Regions from separate parts of the Cupriavidus sp. H19C3 genome, predicted to be linked through region 1. Evidence: predicted binding sites of a transcription regulator. Region 1 holds the regulator's gene; the other holds the start of a gene.
The links. The regulator LexA, encoded in region 1, represses DNA repair genes until DNA is damaged. The targets are predictions, from matches to a motif close to ACTGTATNNNNATACAGT.
Positions count from the first base shown of each region.

Region 2: the regulator LexA is predicted to act here: its motif matches at 8,279-8,296, upstream of DFLDMN_RS23465 (putative DNA modification/repair radical SAM protein).

Region 1 is NZ_CP184985.1:509,090-518,818, reverse strand. It holds gene rpsR (30S ribosomal protein S18) at 1-11, opposite strand, end outside; gene priB (primosomal replication protein N) at 15-314, opposite strand; gene rpsF (30S ribosomal protein S6) at 413-787, opposite strand; gene DFLDMN_RS02380 (asparaginase) at 974-1,981, opposite strand; gene lexA (transcriptional repressor LexA) at 2,340-2,996, shown strand; gene DFLDMN_RS02370 (hypothetical protein) at 3,148-3,321, shown strand; gene DFLDMN_RS02365 (hypothetical protein) at 3,627-4,358, opposite strand; gene dusA (tRNA dihydrouridine(20/20a) synthase DusA) at 4,687-5,691, shown strand; gene DFLDMN_RS02355 (hypothetical protein) at 6,576-6,836, shown strand; tRNA gene DFLDMN_RS02350 (tRNA-His) at 6,963-7,038, opposite strand; gene DFLDMN_RS02345 (NADPH-dependent FMN reductase) at 7,456-8,019, opposite strand; gene DFLDMN_RS02340 (enoyl-CoA hydratase/isomerase family protein) at 8,079-9,173, opposite strand; gene DFLDMN_RS02335 (sterol desaturase family protein) at 9,411-9,729, shown strand, end outside.
Region 2 is NZ_CP184986.1:881,891-891,619, forward strand. It holds gene DFLDMN_RS23430 (PRC-barrel domain-containing protein) at 57-500, opposite strand; gene DFLDMN_RS23435 (carboxymuconolactone decarboxylase family protein) at 749-1,273, opposite strand; gene DFLDMN_RS23440 (Bug family tripartite tricarboxylate transporter substrate binding protein) at 1,329-2,306, opposite strand; gene DFLDMN_RS23445 (SDR family NAD(P)-dependent oxidoreductase) at 2,383-3,177, opposite strand; gene DFLDMN_RS23450 (LysR family transcriptional regulator) at 3,282-4,256, shown strand; gene DFLDMN_RS23455 (lysostaphin resistance A-like protein) at 4,274-5,110, opposite strand; gene DFLDMN_RS23460 (UdgX family uracil-DNA binding protein) at 5,364-7,001, opposite strand; gene DFLDMN_RS23465 (putative DNA modification/repair radical SAM protein) at 6,998-8,272, opposite strand; gene DFLDMN_RS23470 (protein-glutamate methylesterase/protein-glutamine glutaminase) at 8,440-9,507, opposite strand; gene DFLDMN_RS23475 (CheR family methyltransferase) at 9,504-9,729, opposite strand, start outside.

The DNA of each region.
Region 1 (9,729 bases):
ACGAATGCCATGATTCAATCCTTTTCGAATGCTCTACATCCAGTGATGTGAAAGACCAGCGTCTTGCTGTTGCGGTGCTTGCGGGCAAGGAATCCTTCGCAGTCGAGCAGCGTACCCAGCGGCAGCCGCTCCAGCTTCTGGCCCACCGGGCCGATCCCCAATGCCGCGATCGCGAACTCCACCTGCCGGGGCGTCGCCGCCTCCAGTACCTCGCCGGCATGCTGCAGGATGCAGTTGACGACGGGCACACCGGCCGGCGTATAGCGCAGGGCATCGCGTTCGACGAGGGTGGCGGCTAGCCGGAGCTGGTTCACCGCATCGATCCCGTGATCTGCTTTGCCGTGCCGCCCCCGCCCATCGCACCCAGGGTGCTGACGCGAGACGCGCTATGCGCTGGCACCGCAGTCCGCGCTCAGGCGGCCTGGCCTTCCGTGGTCGTTTGCGCGGCCTTGCGGGCTTCTTCGCGCTGCACTTCCTTCATCATCGGCGAAGGAGCGGTTTCAGCCTTCTTGGTCTGAACGATCAGGTGACGCAGCACGGCGTCGTTGAACTTGAAGGCGTGCTCGAGTTCGGCCAGGGTGTCCTTGCCGCATTCGATGTTCAGGCAAACGTAGTGGGCCTTGGCCAGCTTCTGGATCATGTAGGCCATCTGACGGCGGCCCCAGTCTTCCACGCGATGCACCTGGCCATTCTGCGAGGTCACGAGCTGCTTGTAGCGCTCGATCATCGCCGGCACTTGTTCGCTCTGGTCCGGGTGGACGATAAAGACGATTTCGTAATGACGCATTGACGCTCCTTTTGGATGAAGCCACCCGGGCGTCACGTCCGGTGCGGCAAGGTTGGATAGCCCGCGAGTATAGCCCGCGCCCTGCGATCCCGCAAGCCGCGGCCCATACAGTCCCCATACGCCCCCATACCGGCGCGCTCCCGTCCGCCGCTCGGCGGGCTTCCGCCCGCCATGCCTCGCCACGCCTCAGTACTGGCGCAGCACGTCCTGCAGGCGCGCGGGCACGGTACCCAGCGCGGGATCGGCGGCGAGGGCCAGCATCAGCAGCACGCGCGCCTTGTACGGATTGAGGTCGAGCGCGGACGGAAACGCCCCCGGCAGCGCGCGCGGCGTCTCCGGAATCGCCACGTGGCCCGCGCCGGTACGCGAACTGCGTACCACGGCCACGCCGGCACGGGCGGCATCGGCCAGCGCCGCGCCCAGCACCTCGTGCACCGAGCCGTTGCCGGCGGCCGCCACCACGATGCCGCGCACGCCGGCGGCCACCAGCGCGTCCACCATGCCCCGGCCCGGCTGGGCGTAGCTGGCCACGATCTCGACCGGCGGCCAGTCGTGCGGCACCGGCAGCCGTCGACCGCCGGACAGGGGCTGCCGCAGCACGCGCACATGATCGTCCTGCACAAAGCCGAGCGGCCCGGTGAGCGGCGAGACGAACGCATCCACGGCCGAGGTATGTGCCTTGACGACATCGCGCGCCGCATGGATCTGCTGGTTCAGCACCACCAGTACGCCCTTGCCGCGCGCGGCCGCGTTGCCCGCCACACGCACGGCGTCGAGCAGGTTGAGCGGGCCGTCGGCAGACAGCGAGGTCGACGGCCGCATGGCCGCCGTCAGCACCACCGGCACCGCGCAGGGCTGCGTCAGGTGCAGGAACATCGCCGTCTCTTCGAGCGTATCGGTGCCGTGGGTAATGACGATGCCGTCCACATCGGGCTGGGCGGACCAGTGCGCGATACGTGCCGAGAGCACGCTCCACAGCGCGAACGTCAGGTCCTTGCTGTCGATCTGCGCTACCTGCTCGGCCTCGATCCGCGCCACCGCCGCGAGCGTGGGCACGCCTTGCAGCAACGCGCTCACCGGCACGGTGGCAGCCTGGTACTGGGCGCTGCTGCCCGGGTTGCCGGACGAGCCCGCGATGGTGCCGCCAGTGGCGAGCACGACGATACGAGGCAACTGCGAGAACGGAGCGGACATGGAGGCGGCATGCGGCAAAGCATGCGCAAGCGGTAGATATGGCCGCCGATTGTAGCGGCCCTGCCCCGTGCTCCGGCATTGCGGCTGGCCCCAATGGCGCGGCGCCCCGGCGAGTGCGCGTGCGCATCCGATACACCCGGGCATATCCGCCACACACGCCGCGCAATGGCAACGTCGGGGCGGCCCCGCCTAAGATTGTGCTTGCACTTCACACGATACTGTATAAAATCACAGCATACTGTTTAAACATACAGTGCTGGTCGTGCGTTGCGCCAGATAGCGCGAGTGGTAGCACGGTCCAGAAGACGAAGTAGAACGACCTAGAACAATCGCAGAATCACGGACTGACAGGCGACCCATGGCGACCCTCACACCGCGGCAGCAGCAGATTTTCGACCTCATCCGGAACACCATCCGGAGTACCGGCTTTCCGCCAACCCGCGCGGAAATCGCTGCGGAGTTCGGCTTCTCCTCACCCAACTCGGCGGAGGAGCATCTGCGGGCGCTGGCGCGCAAGGGGGTGATCGAGCTGACGCCCGGCGCTTCGCGCGGCATCCGCCTCAAGGTCACGCGCAGCGATTCCGAGCTACCGGACCAGTTCTCGCTGCCGATGGCAGGGGTGATGCAACTCACGTTACCGCTGGTCGGCCGCGTCGCTGCCGGTAGCCCGATCCTTGCCGCGGAACATATCGACCGGCAATACCACGTCGATGCCACGGTCTTCGACGATCGGCCCGACTACCTGTTACGGGTGCGCGGCCTGAGCATGCGCGACGCCGGCATCCTCGATGGCGACCTGCTCGCCGTCAAGCGCGCCAGCGAGGCGCCGAACGGCAAAATCGTGGTGGCGCGCCTTGGCGAGGATGTCACTGTCAAGCGACTGCAGCGTCGTGGCGGCAACATCGAACTGATCGCCGAGAATCCCGATTATCCGAACATCGTGGTGCAGCCCGGCCGCGAAGAGTTTTCCCTGGAAGGCATAGCAGTTGGACTGATTCGCTCGTCCGGCTTCTGACTTCCGGCATCTGACTTCCAAGGCGGCGCGGTTGCCAGGCTGGCAACGAGGGATGTGCCGTACATTGATCCGCCTTGCATTGCCCCAGCCGCTCCGTTCCTGCTGAACGACGGGCGCGGCCCCTTGCTGTCTCAAATCACGAGGTGTAGCCATGCCGCAAATCAATTCCATCGCCGCCCGCCGTCCCGTCAAGCCGGTGCCGTTCCGGCAAACCAAGGGCGTCCGCGTCTACCAGGGTGCGCAGCGCCGTACGATGGTCGGCAGCATGGCCGCAATCTGCCGCATGCTGGAACTCGACGAATTGCCCGCCAAGCTGGCCGCGTGAAGCAGACGCAAAAGGCTACGCAGCATCAAAGTGCAAGCAGGCCGTTTGTGCGACCCGTGCGTTGTAAAAAATGCAGTTGCAGGCTCACAACGCGTAGTTTGAGACCCCACTTAACTCGCACCTAAATATGATTTAATTCTGTCGGTGCGGCAAATTTGCTGCACTCGTTATCCGCGCCGATGCGCAGAACCGGAACTTGACGCTTCCCCGCCGAGTACCGGTTTTTTTTCGCCTATTTGCCGATGCCAGCACGGCGCGCATCGCTGGCATCCTTGGCAAGGCAATGCGCGCCACTGCCGTCGTGATCAATACATTCCCGTCATATTGCGATGCAGGCGATCGCGCATTTTCCGCATCAGGCGCAGCACCTTGCTCAAGCCAAGCGAGAAGCCGGGATCGTAATAGTGGATCAGCAACGAGCGCCGCTGCCCCGCCTCCACATGCAGATTGGCGTGCTTGAGCGCAAACCCGTTGAAAACGTAGACGTTGCCGGGCTGCACGCCCACGCGCGTACACCGGCCGCGGCGCAGATCGCGTAGCGTTAGCCGCTTGCGCAAGGCAAACGGCAGATTGCGCTGGATGCCATGTCGCAGCTTGCACAGCACGTTGCCGATCGTGGAAATGCGACGCCGTACGCGCGGATACACCACCAGGTCGCCGTTGAAGAACGCGTCCGGCGCAGCCAGTTGGAGCGGAATCAGCAACGTCAGCAGATGCGAGTCGAAGTGCCGGCAATGACCATCGGGATGATTGGCCACGCTGACGCATCGCAAGACATGATGGGGCCGGTCTTCCAGCGGCCCCCTGGCCATCAGGCGCGCAAAGGCACGCGTCGTTGCACAGGCACTCGATTCGAGCTGCGCGAAGGCGTCGACCTGCCGCAGGATATCCGCCACCTCCCGGGGCTGCACGCGCACGGGCTGCGGCGTGAATGACGAGTCAATGGCAGCATTGATCTCGGCTAGCACGCCGGGCGGAATCACCTTCTCGTAGGTCGTGAGCGCGGCAAACTCGTCATACCCCATGGGTGCGTTCACGATGGTTTCTCGCTTTTGTGTGACAGGCCAGGACGCCTGCATGACAAAAATGAAAGCTTGGGGAAAGCTTGGGAATGCTAGCTGATTTCAGCAGGCACTACGTAACGCTTGGTGCGGTGCCACACGTCCGCGCAGAACCATGCGACCCGAAGACGACCCAGGCGTCGGCGTCACGCCTCCAACCCATCCAGCACGCCAAGCACGATCGCACGGGCTCGCCTATACTGCTGTGTTTTTCGTGCCCGGCGCGCGGCCGATCAACCCGATCACCCGCACCACGCGCCCGTCCGGAATGCCCGCGCCACCCGCGCCCTGCCAATCCTTGTCGATGAAAGTCAATCCCCGCCGCATCTCGGTCGCTCCCATGATGGACTGGACCGATCGCCATTGCCGCATGTTTCACCGCTCGCTAAGCCAGCACACCTGGCTCTATACCGAGATGGTGACCACCGGCGCGCTGCTGCATGGCGACGTGGCGCGGCATCTCGATTTCGACGCGGCGGAACAGCCTGTGGCGCTGCAACTGGGCGGAAGCGAACCCGCTGACCTTGCCCAGGCCGCGAGGCTGGGCGAGCGCTGGGGCTATGCCGAGATCAACCTGAACTGCGGTTGCCCCTCCGAGCGGGTGCAGCGCGGTGCCTTTGGCGCTTGCCTGATGGCCGAGCCGCAACTGGTTGCCGATTGCGTCAAGGCGATGCGCGATGCGGTTTCAGTACCGGTCACGGTAAAGCACCGGATTGGGATCGACACGATTGAACATTACGATTTTGTGCGGGATTTTGTCGGGACCATTGCGGCGGCCGGATGTGAAACATTTATTGTGCATGCGCGCAATGCCATTTTGAAGGGATTGAGCCCGAAAGAAAATCGGGAAATTCCGCCGCTGCGTTATGAAGTTGCCTATCAGCTGAAGCGCGAATTTCCGCACCTCGAAATACTGATTAATGGTGGTATCGCATCGTACGAGGCGATTGCCACGCATCTTGAATATGTGGATGGCGTGATGATCGGCCGCGAGGCATATCATCAGCCCTACTTCCTGGCGGAAATGGACCAGCGCTTTTATGGGGCCGACACCCCGGTCCCCGGCCGCCATGATGTCGAACTGGCGATGCAGGACTATATCGGCCAGCTGGTCGCGACCGGCGGCTATATGGGCGCCGCCACCCGGCATATGCTGGGCCTCCATCGCGGGGTGCACGGCGGTCGCGGCTGGCGTCGTGTGCTGTCCGATGCGCGCCGCATGCACGCCGCGCGCTCGGTGGCGGACGTGGCTGCCCTGTTCGAGGAAGCGCGCTCGCATCTGCGGCCGGAATGGCTCGAAGCTGCCTGATCCCGGCCCGCGGCGGGGTGTGCTGCGCCGCACCGAGGAAACACTCTAATTTCGAACGATCGTACTGAAAACGTAGTGGGACCGGCACTTTGCGGCTGCCGCCGTCCGCAAACCCGCGCCGGCAAAGGGATTCCCCTAATTCGCCAGCACTGCCTCAAGTTCTTAAACTGAGCGGGCCCTCGAATACAGGGCTTTCTTCAACTGATTATTAGCCCGCCCCGTGCGGGCTTTTTTTTCATGAATGCCCGTCCCGGAGGGCTGGCATGCCCCGCTGCCGCGCTTACCTCCGTTTACCCGAATGGTCGAGCACGCACGCGCCAGCTACATTGGAGGGGCCTTCAGGGCAATTGAGATCGCTAAATTTAAGAGTCCGCTGCGGCGGGCTCTTTTTTTGCCCGCGCCGGGATACATCCGCAGGGCAGGTGCAGCGCGCGTCGGCTACGCGCGCTGTGGACGGCGGCCGGCTTCCCCAGAAAAAAGCAGGCGACACTTCGATGGAAGGCCGCCTGACGGGAATGTCGAGGGGGGTCAATGTCCCTCGGCAACAAGTATCTCGCAGCCCGCCATCTCGACAGAACCCTGCCTTGGTAGGGGCGACGGCGTTAGATTTTTCCGATTTTGGGCCACCCATTTTCCGAATGCCCCGTCGATATCGCACACCCGTCTCAAGCAGCAGTGTTAATTCCGCGGTACGGGCCAAAACCCGTGCTACGATCCGATTCAATGCTGCGGAGTCGGCATAAGGGGTGCGAGCGCCGCGCAAAAACGCGGGCTCGAGGCGGAGGATAAATCGCTGTAAGCCGGACGTATCCGATTACGGTCGAACGCGGTCCCGAACCCGGTCGCGACGGTAATCGAACCCAGGCTTGGAAGGTGTTTGGAAAATGGACGAGCAAGAGTCGTTCGGCGTGATCTTCGAAGACTATCGCCTGATCTGGGTGGCCGAACAGCTGCAGGACGGCAAATGGACAGCCCGCTACTGCTGGCACCACGGAACCTCCGACGCCGCCGGCAAGGCGCTGCAACAGGATGTCCTCAACGGCAAGTCGAAGCGCTTGCTGGGCCTGTTCCCGAGCGAGGAAGACACCATCGCCGCCATCAAGGAAGCGGTGCTGCTCGAAGCCAAATGGCAAGGCGGCCGTTGATCGCTGCCGCTACCGGTCTCGGCAACCCAGCAAGCACCAATCAAGCACCACCAACGAGGCACCGCCAACGAAGCACCACCCAAAACAAAACAGCGCCTGCAAAGAGGCGCTGTTTTGAGGAATGCTTGGGGTGGCTGATGGGACTCGAACCCACGACGACAGGAATCACAATCCTGGACTCTACCAACTGAGCTACAGCCACCGTCGTTATTCGCTCACCGCTTGTTCGCGATCAACGAAAACCAAGATTCTACAAGTAACTTCGATCGATGGCTAGTACTACGCACAAAAATTTTCGCTGCCCGGGATCGAACAAAAGCGGCGCCCGCAGGCGCCGCTTTGGTTTGTCTTCCCAGGTCGTCGTAGTCTCACTGTGCGTCGATGCTTAGTGCATGAACAGCCAGATGAGGATCAGCACAAACGCGGGAACACCAAGTAGCCAGGCGATGATGTACGGCATGATGTCTGCTCCTTTCCTGTCGTGAATCTGTGATTCCACTATAGAAAGGCAGCCACCCCACCGATGTCGGGTCACGCCCGCGACCGCATGTAGGACTGGACTGACCCCACCTCCGCGCGCGCGTTCACCGCGTTCACCGCATTCACCCACTCACCGCGATCAGCGCGTACCGGTGCGCTCGATCCAGTTGGCAAACGTCGTCATGTACTTGCTGAGGAAGCCACGCGTGCTCTCGTTGGTCACGTTGCCGCTCGCATCGAACAGGTTGGCCGCGCCGCCGATATACGCTTCCGGCTGCTGCAACACCGGAATGTCGAGGAACACGAGCGACTGGCGCAGATGGTGGTTGGCGCCGAAGCCGCCGATCGCACCGGGCGACACGCTGATCACGCCGCCCGGCTTGCCGCTCCACACGCTCTTGCCATACGGGCGCGAACCCACGTCGAGCGCGTTCTTCAGCGCTGCGGGCACCGAGCGGTTGTACTCGGGCGTGAGGAACAGCACGGCATCCGCACGCTGCACACGTTGGCGGAACGCGGTCCAGGCCGCGGGCGGCTGGTCGGTTTCCAGGTCCTCGTTGTAGAGCGGCAGCTCGCCGATCTCCACGATCTCCAGCTTGAGCTGCGGCGGCGCGACAGCGGCCAGGGCAAGTGCCATCTTGCGATTGAGGGACTCCTTGCGGAGGCTACCAACGATCACGGCGACATCACGGGGATGACTCATACTGTTTCCTTTGGGAGAGAGGGAAGGTGAGAAAGCACCGTCTTTGACGGTGCGCCTGCCTAGCGGCCGAGGCCCGCGAGCGGATGGTCCTCGCGCCGCCATGGGCTGTCGAAGAACGCACGCACACGGGCGGGTGAAACTTCGTCGAGCCGCGCCGGACTCCAGCGCGGCTTGTGATCCTTGTCGATGGCGAGCGCGCGGATACCTTCCACGCCGTCGCCATGCCGGAACACTTCGTACATCATGTCCAGCTCCATGCGCAGTTCGTCCTCGAGCGCCATATCGCGCGCGCGGCGAATCTGCTCGAGCGTGACGCACAGCATCAGCGGCGAACGCGTGCGCAACATGGCGGCGGTCTGCGCCGCCCAGTCGCCGGCGGTATCGCTCACATCGTGCAGGATGGCCGCGACCGTGGCACCGCCAAAGGTGCGGTCGATCTCCCCGGCACGCTGCGCGAGTTCGCTGTCGCGCGGCCGGCATGCGTCGGGATGCTCGCGGCGGAAGCGTTCGATATGGCTGTCGATATGCGCAAGCACGGCGTCGCCGCTGTCGAAGCGCGCGGCCTCCAGCGAGGCCACCATCTCGGCCAGCGTGTTGGCGGGCAGGTAGGCATCGGCAAGACCCGCATAGATGGCATCGGCAGCCGTGATCACGGTACCGGTCAGGCCCAGGTATTCCCCGATGCGGCCCGGCGTGCGGGCCAGGAACCAGCCGCCGCCTACATCGGGAAACAGGCCGATATTGGTTTCCGGCATGGCCATGCGGGTGCGGTCGGTCACGATGCGCAGCCGCGCGCCCTGCGAAATGCCCATGCCGCCGCCCATCACCACGCCGTCCATCAACGCGATATAGGGCTTCGGGTAACGGTGAATCAGATGATTGAGCGCGTATTCCTCGACGAAAAACTGGTCGAGCAACGGATCGCCCTCGTGGTGCGCACGGTGAAACCAGCGGATATCGCCACCCGCGCAGAACGCCTTGCCACCCGCCCCGGCCACCACCACGGCGGCCACGGCCGGATCCGTCGCCCACCGCTGCAGCGCATCGGTCATGGCGCGAATCATTTCCAGCGACAGCGCGTTGAGGGCCTGAGGCCGCGTCAGCGTCAGGTACCCGACACCGCCTTGCACCGTCGTTGCTACAAACTCCGTCATTTGTCTCGACTCCCCTGTGGCTTCATGTTGTGCTTGCGGCCGTAGCGGGTTGCCCTGGCGTTGGATAAGCGCCGCGCGGGCCATGCCGATCCGCCCCGAGCCGCGGATCGCCTGAATCGCACGATTCTACGCCAGCCTGCCGGGCGCCACGACGCGGGCACGACATTTCCGGACATCGGGACCGCGTATGGAAGACTTCCTCCATGCAATTTTCGGCGAACCGTGCACACTGGCAACATGACGACCACCCTGCCCGGCCCACCCGCCAGCGCCGCGCTCGATCCCGGCCTGATCCTGCTCGCCTTCGCTCCGGTATTCCTGCTCACCGTCGGCTGGGAAGCCTGGTACTGGGCGCGACGAGACCGGTCGATATACAGCTGGCGCGACACGATATCCAATGCCACGCTCGCGCTCATGCATCAGGCCTCGGATGTATTCTTCCTGTGGCTGATGATTCGCACGGTGTATGCCTGGACCTACACGCACGGGCTACGCGCGTTGCCCGAGACCTGGTGGTCGTTCGTGCTGCTGCTGGTATTGCAGGACTTGCTCTATT
Region 2 (9,729 bases), on a different replicon from region 1:
ACAATCGAGATGGCGGCGGGCCGTCATCGGGCGCGATGACGGCCCCTTTCCTGCACTCAGAGCACCATGTTGTCACCACGCGTCCAGTACGGATCGCGCTCGTAGTACTGGTGCACCGAGGTCGCCCACTGCGGATCGGCCATGCTCGGCCAGCTGTCCTTGTTGAAACCCGGCGCGTCCTTGATGCGCTCCGCGGTCAGCCCCAGGCGGAAACACTTGGCGTCGGTGTCCATCACCAGCGCACTCCAGGGAATGGCGTGCAGCGTGTCGCCGATGCCGAGAAAGCCGCCCGTGGTCAGCACCGCGTACGCTACGCGGCCGCGCGGCACGTCGATCATGACCTCCTTGATCTCGCCGACATGTTCGCCGTCCGAGCTGTAGACGTTGGTGTCCTCGATGCTGGACGCGGCCATGACTTCCGGGCCCGGGCCTTCGCCCGTGCCGGAACCGACGATGCCGGCACCTTGGTCGCGCGTCAGGGTTGGATCGGTTGGGTTCATTGCGGTCTCCTGTTGGGACGTGGAACCCGGAGCCGTGCAATGAACGTGCCGAACGCCGCCGCGCGCCGAGGGGCGGGCGCAGCGGTGGGCGCCGCAGTGGGGGCCGCAGTTGGCGGCCGCGTCAGAAACTACAACGGGCGGTAACCCCGTCGGTGAGGGAGTACAAGGGCGCCGTACCGAAGCGCGCCGCGCCCCGCCGCAGCAGCGAGCGGGGGGCACAAGCGAGCAGGAGCGGGGGATGAAGTGGCCTAGCGGGCGTCGTGCGAATGCACCTGCAGCGCTTCCAGGAAGCGCGACACCATGTTGTAGGCCGCCACGGTCGCGGTCAGCTCGATCAGGTGACGCGGCGAAAAACGCTGCTGCACGGCCGCGAAGACCTCCGGTTCGACCTGCACGTTACGCGTCATGGCGTCGGTGTACGCCAGCACGGCGCACTCGGTTTCGTCGAACAGGGTGCTGTCGCGCCACCCTTCCAGTTCGTCGAGCTGGGCCTGCGTCATGCCTTCCTGGAGCGCGATCGGCGCGTGCTGGTCGGCCTCGTATGGTGCGCCATTGATAATGGCCACGCGCATGATCACCATCTCGCGCAGCTTGCCCGGCAGCGTGGATGTCTGGCGGATCGCGGTCAGGTAGGTCAGCCAGCCCTCCGCCACGGGCGGCGAGTGCAGCAGCATCTGGTACAGGTGCAGCACGCTGCCGCGCTCGGCGACGATGCGATCGGCCAGCGGCTTGATGTCGGGATCGGAAAGGTCGGCGTAGGGTACGTTTGCCATGGATCGATAGGGGTAAGACGGCGGGAGCGCCGCGGATTACTTGGAGTGGCGCAGTTTACTCGGAGACAATCACCTTGCGGCGCACCAGGTCGGCCATCACGTCGGAGTCCTTTTTCACGCGGGCGGCAAACGCATCGGGCGTACTGTTGACGATATCGAACGCATTGTCGGCAAACCGCCTGGCCACGTCGGGATCATGCATCACGGCATGCGTGGCCGCGAGAATCTTCTCGCGCACATCGGGCGCCAGGCCCTTGGGCGCGACCAGCCCGATCCAGGTCGGATACTCGAAGCCTGGAATCGTTTCGTTCATGGCGGGCACGTTCGGCAACATGGCCGAGCGCCGGGGCGAGCTGACCGCCAGCGCGCGCACCTTGCCCGACTGGATCTGCGGCAGCATCACCGACAACCCCGCAAACGCATACTGGATATGCCCGCCGAGCAGGTCGGTCAGCAACGGCGCGGCACCCTTGTACGGAATATGCGTGGTGGCGAGCTGGCGCGCGAGCGAGAGCTGCGCGCTGTTGACGTGCCCCGCGGAGGCGGTGCCGGCGGAGCCATACGAGCTGTCCGGATGTGCCTTGAGATAGCTCACGAGCTCGGTGAGATCCTTTGCCGGCACGCTGTTGTTGGTGACCAGCACCTGCGGCGTGGTGACCAGCAGGCTCAGGTAGTCGAACGACTTGAAGGTGTCGTACGGCAGGTTCCTGACCGTGTAGTGGTTCACCGCCTGCGAGTCGAGCGCGAGCATGAGCGTATAGCCGTCCGGCTTTGCCCGCGCGAGGTCCGCGGCGCCGAGCGAGCCGCTGGCGCCGGGCTTGTTCTCGATCACGATGGGCTGGTTCATCTGTTTGCCCAGCGCGGTGGAGATGGTGCGCGCGGTCTGATCCACCGCACCGCCGGGAGCGAAGGGCACGATCAGCCGGATCGGCTGGCTGGGATAGCTCTGGGCCCATGCGGGGGTCGCGGTGGTGCCCATGACGAGGGTGGCAAGTGCCGCGACGCCGGGCAGGCGTCGGGTAAGGCGAGGCATATGGTCTCCTGGTGGTGGTAGCCGGCGTCGTTGCGCCCGGCTTTATGGTTTTGGCGCGACTGGCGGATCTCGGGGGTCAGCGCGTGGCGGCAACCAGGCCGCCATCGACCACGATTTCCGTCCCGGTGACGTAGCGGCTCTCATCGGCGGCGAGGAACAGCGCCGCATGCGCGGTATCCCAGCCATCGCCCATATGCTTCATCGGCACCTGGTTGTTGCGATGGTCGATAAAGCCCTGCGTATCGCCCTTGGCATACTTGCTGGCCAGTCCTTGCAGCAGCGGGGTATGCATGAGGCCAGGCACGACGCAATTCAGGCGGATATTGTCGGGGGCATGGATGACCGCCGTGGTTCGGGTGAAATGCATCAGGCCGGCCTTGGCGGCGGCATAGGCCACCTGCGGCTTGCCCACATAGCGCAGGCCCGCCACCGACGATACATTGACCACCGCACCGCCGCCCTGTGCCTTCATGATCGGCAACACGTACTTGCAGGTCAGAAAGGCACCCTTGAGGTTGACCTGCATCTGCGCATCCCACACGGCCTCGTCCATATCGATCGGGCCGCCCGGTTGCGACAGGCCGACGTTGTTCACGAGGATATCGATGCGGCCATGGCGTGCCATGCACGCATCGACGGTGCGTCGGACCTGTTCCGCGCTGGTGCTGTCGCACGCGACCACCTCGGCCTCGAAGCCTTCGGCGGCGATGATGCGCCGCGTTTCCAGCGCGTGGTCGAGCACGAGATCGGTCCCGAACACGCGCGCACCCTGGCGCGCCATCAGTACCGCGGTGGCGCGGCCATTGCCCCAGCCGCTGGCGACCGCGCCGCAGCCCATGATCAGTGCGACCTTGCCTTGCAGGTTCAGCATCTTGTCTCCGTAGTGTCGGGGTTGCCCCCGTGTGGCGCACATTCTAGTTAGTGATACATTTTTTGCTGAAATTCAAAATATCTATATGTTGATCGGTCCAGGGAATGAATATCGCACCGCGCCAGCTTCGCATCTTTCTCGCACTTGCCGAGTCGCTCAATTTCAGCCGCACCGCGCAGCAGTTCTTCATTACGCAGCCCTCGCTCAGCAAGGCAGTCAAGGACCTCGAGTCGGAACTCGGGGTCGCGCTGTTCGAGCGTTCCACCCGCAGCGTGCGGCTTACACCGGCCGGAGACCAACTGGTACCGATGGCGCGGCGCGTGATCGGGGAATACGACACGGGCCTGCGGCAGATGCAAGGCCGCGCGGAACACGAGGCGCATCGCATTGCCATGGCCGCGTTGCCCTCGCTGGCCAACGTGATATTGCCGGGTGTGTGCGGGGCGCTGGAGCAGCGGTTTCCGCATGCGCAGATGTCGATCGTGGACTGTGCCGACGGCGCCGCCGTGCAGCGTGTGATCGGCTACCAGGTCGACTTTGCGTTGGCGTCGGCGTCACCGTCGCATGCGGAACTGCAATTCGAGGAGATTCTGCGCGATCGCTTCGTGCTGCTGGCTCCCGCGGCCTGGCACCGGCGCGTGCGCAAGCAGATGCGCATGGAAGAGTTGACCGACCTGCCGCTGATCAGCATGACCGATGCCAGCACCGCCAAGAAATACATGAGCGCGGCATTCCTGCAGCGTGGCGTGATGTTCCAGCCCAAGCTGCAGCTCGACCAGATCGGTACCATCGCGGGCTTCGTCAAGCAGGGGCTTGGCATAGCGGTGTTGCCGTACCTGGGCATCCTGCCCTTGCTGTCGCTCAGGGGCATGCGCGTCGCGGAGATCGTCGACGGGCCGGTCCGTTCGGTCGGCATCGTGCGCCGCAAGGCGTCGCCGTTATCGGCCATTGCGGCCGAGGCGGTGGAGCAGGTAAGGGTGGTATCCGATGCGCTCAAGCGGCAGATGCCGGAGTGGATCCTGCCGCCCGGAACAGCGCCGACGGCCGTGCGCGGCGTCCGGCCTGACCGAGCAACCTGACCGGGCAACCTGACCGATTATAGGGACGGGTAGGTAAACAAGGTGAAGTGCAGCAGGTTGAGCCCGAAGTGCGCGAGCACGGCCGCTTGCAGACCGCCATGCCGGTACGCCAGTCCATAGCCGCAGCCCGCGATCGTGCCCAGTACCATCCATTGCCATCCGCCCGCGGCATGCGCGAGGCCGAACAGCACCGAGGCAAGGGCAAGCGCCAGCGCATTGCCGTACCACCGTGGCGCCAGCCAACGCTCGAGCCCGCCTTGCAGGTAGCCGCGAAACAGGGCTTCCTCGGTCAGCGTTACCAGCAGCAGGTTATTGGCGAGGAACAGCCAGGCGAAGGCGGGCCATTTTGGCGCCCAATGGACCTTGCCCAGCGCCGCCGCCGCCGCCAGGCATACCGCCGCGGTCAGCAGCATGCCGGCCAGACCTGCCGGCAGCGAGGCGCGCGCGCTGCGGCGCGGGCGGATCCACGGCAGCACGAGCAGCAGCCAGAAGCCCACGAGCGGCTTGTCGAAGTTGAGGTACATCGTGAACGGCTGCGCGTCCGGCGTGGTGCGCACGCCGTCGATGACACGCCAGTTATGGAAGCCGGGCAGCCAGTGCATCAGTAGCGCGATTGCCAGCACGACAAATAGCAGGTGTCCGATGCAGCGCAGCCACGCGGGGCGCGGCGGGGCGACCCACCATGCGGCCGCGGCCAGCAGCGCGATCGGGATCAGCGCCGCCACGCCGAGCTGGCCATTGATCAGGGCCGTGCCATAGCCCGCCACCAGTAACGCCAGGCCGAGCCAACGCAGCGCCGCCAGCCAGGTGGCCGGCGCGGCAAGAAAGATCGCGACCCACGGCAGCGTGAGCATCCAGGCTCCTCCAAAGATAAAGGGAGAGAAAGGGTGAGAAAAAAGGGCGCGCAAATCGACAGGCAGCAGGATACTGCACGGTCGCGGGTGGCAGGCCGGTGTGGACCGGCGCGGGGCGTCCGCGCCGTGCGAATGGCGGCGCGGCGGGGCGGAGCGAAAATTGCGGGACGGCGTGGCCAGCGGAAGGTCGGGCGCGCGCAGTTCGCGCTCGACTGGTGCCAAACTCCGCGCTCAACTCCTGCTCAACTTGCGCTCAACTTGCGCTCAACTCGCGTGCCCGCGCCAACGCGGCGCTGATCTGCCCGATCACCCCGACACGTGTCTCGCTATCGTCCACACGCAGCGCATAGGACGGATGCCACGTCGCCACCAGCCACGCCTCGCCCAGCCGCACCGGCCGGTCGAGATAGTCGTGCATATTGGCCTTGTGGCCGAGCACCGCGCCCAGTGCGGTGGCGCCGAGCGTGACGATCACCGCCGGGCGCACGCGCGCGAGTTCCGCTTCGAGCCAGTGCGCGCAGGCTTCCACTTCCTGTTGACCTGGCGTCTGGTGCAGGCGCCGCTTGCCGCGCGCGACCCATTTGAAATGCTTGACCGCGTTGGTCAGGAAAACCGTCTCGCGGGGCAGTCCGGCGCGGCGCAAGGCATCGTCCAGGATCTGGCCGGCCGGACCGACAAACGCGCGCCCGGCCAGGTCTTCGTGGTCGCCCGGCTGCTCGCCGATCAGCATGATGCGCGCATTGTCGGGGCCCATGCCTGGCACGGCCTGGGTGGCATGGCGCCACAGGTCGCACCGGCGGCACTGGTCGAGCGACGACGGCGCCGGCCGCGCCGGCAGTGCCTGGCGCGCATCCATCGCCACCGCCTTGCCGGGCATCATGCCGACGGCCTGTGCCTGTCCGACCCGTCGCGCGCCGTTGCGCGCCTTGGCAATCATCGCCGGTATCAGCGGGCCCTCCGGCAGGCCCTTCCAGAAACGCACCGGCATATGCTGTTGCAAGGCAGCTTCGTTGAGGCGGGCCGGATTGAAGATGTTGCGGTAATAGGCCAGCCACAGCGACTCCACCTGGTCGGCACCCGTGCCGGCGCGGAATGCGCTGGCATCGACGGGCGCATACGAATACTGCAGTTCCTTCCCATCCCACAGGGCGGTGCCGTGCGGCGTGGCAATCCACCATGACGATGGGCCCATGCGACGCGCGAAATGTTCGGCGGCGTAGGGCAGCACGTCGTGATCGGGTTCGTACCAGGCCAGGAACTCGGGGAAGCCGGCCGCGGTAGTTGCGGCTGCAGGAGCGTGCATCGCCGCCGGCGGCAAGTCGCCGTCGTCACGCCGGTGGAAGCGCACGTACGCGATCATGTCGTGGCGGGCGCGCCGTACCGCCTTGGCCATCCCATGCAGGCGCGCGCCGTCTTCATCGGCGGCGGACGCTACCGCCCGGTCGCCCTGGCACCAGCGCCACAGCACGCGATACAGGAAACTCCAGCGCTCTGGCGCGCGATATTGCGCGGCATCCTGCAGCAGCGTGGAGAGTTCCTTCGATACGCGTACGCGCGGGGACGTCGGCACGGCGGGTGGTGGGGCGCACGATGCGCTCGCTGGCGCGTTACCCAAGGTAGAGGGAGGGTTCGCAGGCGCATCGCCTGGCGTAGCGGCCATGCCGGCCCGTCCGTCGCCCGCGGCTGTGGCACCGGTCGCCTGCGGGGCGCCAGCCGGCAGTGCCAGCATCATCTGCGCGTTGGCATCCATGCCCGCAGCCGATGCCGGCCCGCGTTCGACCCAGGTCAGGGCCTCGGGCCGCCAGCCGGCACCGAGCGCGCGCAGGGCCTGGGCGCGCCAGCTGCCATAGCCGCCGTCCACCACCAGCACGGGCGGGTGCGCGTGCGTCATAACAACGAAAGCTGCCGCTGCGGCGCGGGTGCCAGCGCGCGCCGTAACTGCTCGGAGCTGGGCTCGGCCAGCGCCGGCCGGTAATCCTGCACCACCACGAACGGCCTGACGGTATCCATGGCACAGCGCAGGCGCACGAGGTCCTGGTAGCGGATGGCACGCTCACGCCGCAGTGCGGTCAGCCGCTTGGCGTTGCGCATGCCGATGCCCGGTACGCGCGCGATCAGGCGCGGTGGCGCACGGTTGAGATCGACCGGAAACGACTCGCGGTGCGCGAGCGCCCAGGCCAGCTTGGGATCGATATCGAGCGGCAGGGCGCCGCCGCCGGCAAACAGTTCCTCGGCCCGGAAACCATAGCCGCGCAGCAGGAAGTCGGCCTGGTACAGCCGATGCTCGCGCAGCAGCGGCGGCGCCGTCGCCGGCACGGCCGCCGGACTGTCGGGAATCGGACTGAAGGCGGAGTAGTAGACACGCTTGAGCCTGTAGGCGCCGTATAAGGTCTGCGCCGTCTCCAGGATCGTACGGTCGTCGGCATCGTCGGCGCCGACGATCATCTGCGTACTTTGCCCCGCGGGCGCGCGCTGCGACGGCGAATCGCCGTGCACAGACGGCCCACCCACCCGCGCCCCAACCCGGCCGCCGGATCCGATGCGCAGATCGTCTTCCGCCTCCTCCTGCGCAAGCCGGATCGCGCCCATCGCACGCCGGATGGTGCCGGCGTTCTTCTCGGGCGCGAGCCGGGCGAGCCCGCCATCGGTCGGCAACTCGATGTTGACGCTGAGACGGTCGGCATACCGGCCGGCGTCCGCAATCAGGCGCGGATCGGCATCCGGAATGGTCTTCAGATGGAGATAGCCGCGGAACTGATGGGTGTCGCGCAGGGCACGGGCGACCTCGACCAGCTGTTCCATGGTGTAGTCGGCGCTGCGGATGATGCCGGAGCTCAGGAACAGGCCGTCGATGTAGTTGCGCCGGTAGAAGTCGAGCGTCAGGGTGACGACTTCCTCAGGCGTAAAGCGTGCGCGCGGCACGTTGCTCGAGCGGCGGTTCACGCAATACTGGCAGTCGTACTGGCAGAAATTTGTCAGCAGGATCTTGAGCAGCGACACGCAGCGGCCGTCGGGCGTGAAGCTATGGCAGATGCCGGCGCCGGTGGTGGCCCCGAGGCCGGTGCCGCCCAGGGAATCCCGTTTGGGCGCACCGCTGCTGGCGCAGGAAGCATCGTACTTGGCCGCGTCGGCGAGGATTTCCAGTTTGGTGAGCAGTTCCATCGCGATACTGTATATTTATACAGTATTCTACGCAACGGCTGGCCAAGCGCAAGGCGCGCCGCCTGTGCGCGGACTGTGCGTGGGATGTGCCCGTGCGGTATGGTCCGTACGGCACAACCGAAGCCGGGGCAGCCGTATCGCCGTTGCCATCCTCACCGCTGCCGCAACTACGCGCTACCGATCTCGCGCCAGATCTCGGCCAACGCCACCGTGCGCTCGACGCCGCCGCGCCGCAACGCCTCGCGCGGCATGCCAAACACCACGCAACTCTGCTCGTCCTGGGCCACGGTGCGCGCGCCGGCCGTGCGCATTTCGAGCATGCCGGCGGCGCCATCGTCGCCCATCCCGGTCATGATGATGCCGAGCGCATTGGCTCCCGCGCATTTGGCCACCGAGCGGAACAGCACATCGACCGACGGCCGGTGGCGGTTGACCAGCGGCCCGTCCACCACGTCGACGTGATACTGCGCGCCGCTGCGGCGTAGCAGCATGTGGCGGCCGCCGGGCGCGATCAGCGCACGGCCGGGCACCACGCGGTCGCCGGTCTGTGCCTCCTTGACCGAGATCGCGCACAGTGAGTCGAGCCGCGCGGCAAAGGCCGCGGTGAATTTCTCCGGCATATGCTGCACGATGACCAGCCCGGGCGACACCCGCGGCAAGGCGGTCAGCACGGCTTCGAGCGCCTGCGTGCCGCCGGTCGAGGTACCGATGGCGACCACACGCTCGGTTGTCTTGATCATGGCGCGCGGCGCCCCCGGCGGCAGGATGACGTCGGCCGTATGCCTGGCCGTCGGCGCCGGCGGTGCGGCCGGGCGCGGCGCCAGCCGCCGCACATTGGCGCGCGCTGCCGCCTTGACCGTGCCGACCAGTTCGTCCGCGGCCTCCTGCAGGAACTGCTTGAGGCCCAGGCGGGGTTTGGTGACGATCGACACCGCACCGGCGGCCATGGCTTCCATGGTCGTGCGGGCGCCTTTCTCGGTCAGCGTCGAGCAGATCACCACCGGGGTGGGCCGCTCCGTCATGATCTTGCGCAGGAACGTGATGCCGTCCATGCGCGGCATTTCCACATCGAGCACGATCACGTCGGGCCATTGCGTACGCATGCGCTCCATCGCCAGCAGCGGGTCGGCCACCGCATGCAGTACCTCCACGCCCGGTGCCGCCGAGAGCAGGTTGACCAGCACCTGCCGGACCACGGCCGAATCGTCGACCACGAGTACCTTGATTGTCGTCATGCCGGCTTGCGGAATACGGACGGCGCCAGCTGTTCGACGGCATCGGTCACGTCGTTGAGGCTCTCCGAATGACCGATGCAAAAATAGCCGCCTGGCCGCAGCTGCGCGAGCACGCGCGCCACCACCTGGCGTTTGGTATGGCCATTGAAATAGATCATCACGTTGCGCAGGAAGATCGTGTCGAACAGGCCCACATCGGGCAGGGCGGCATTGAGGTTGGCC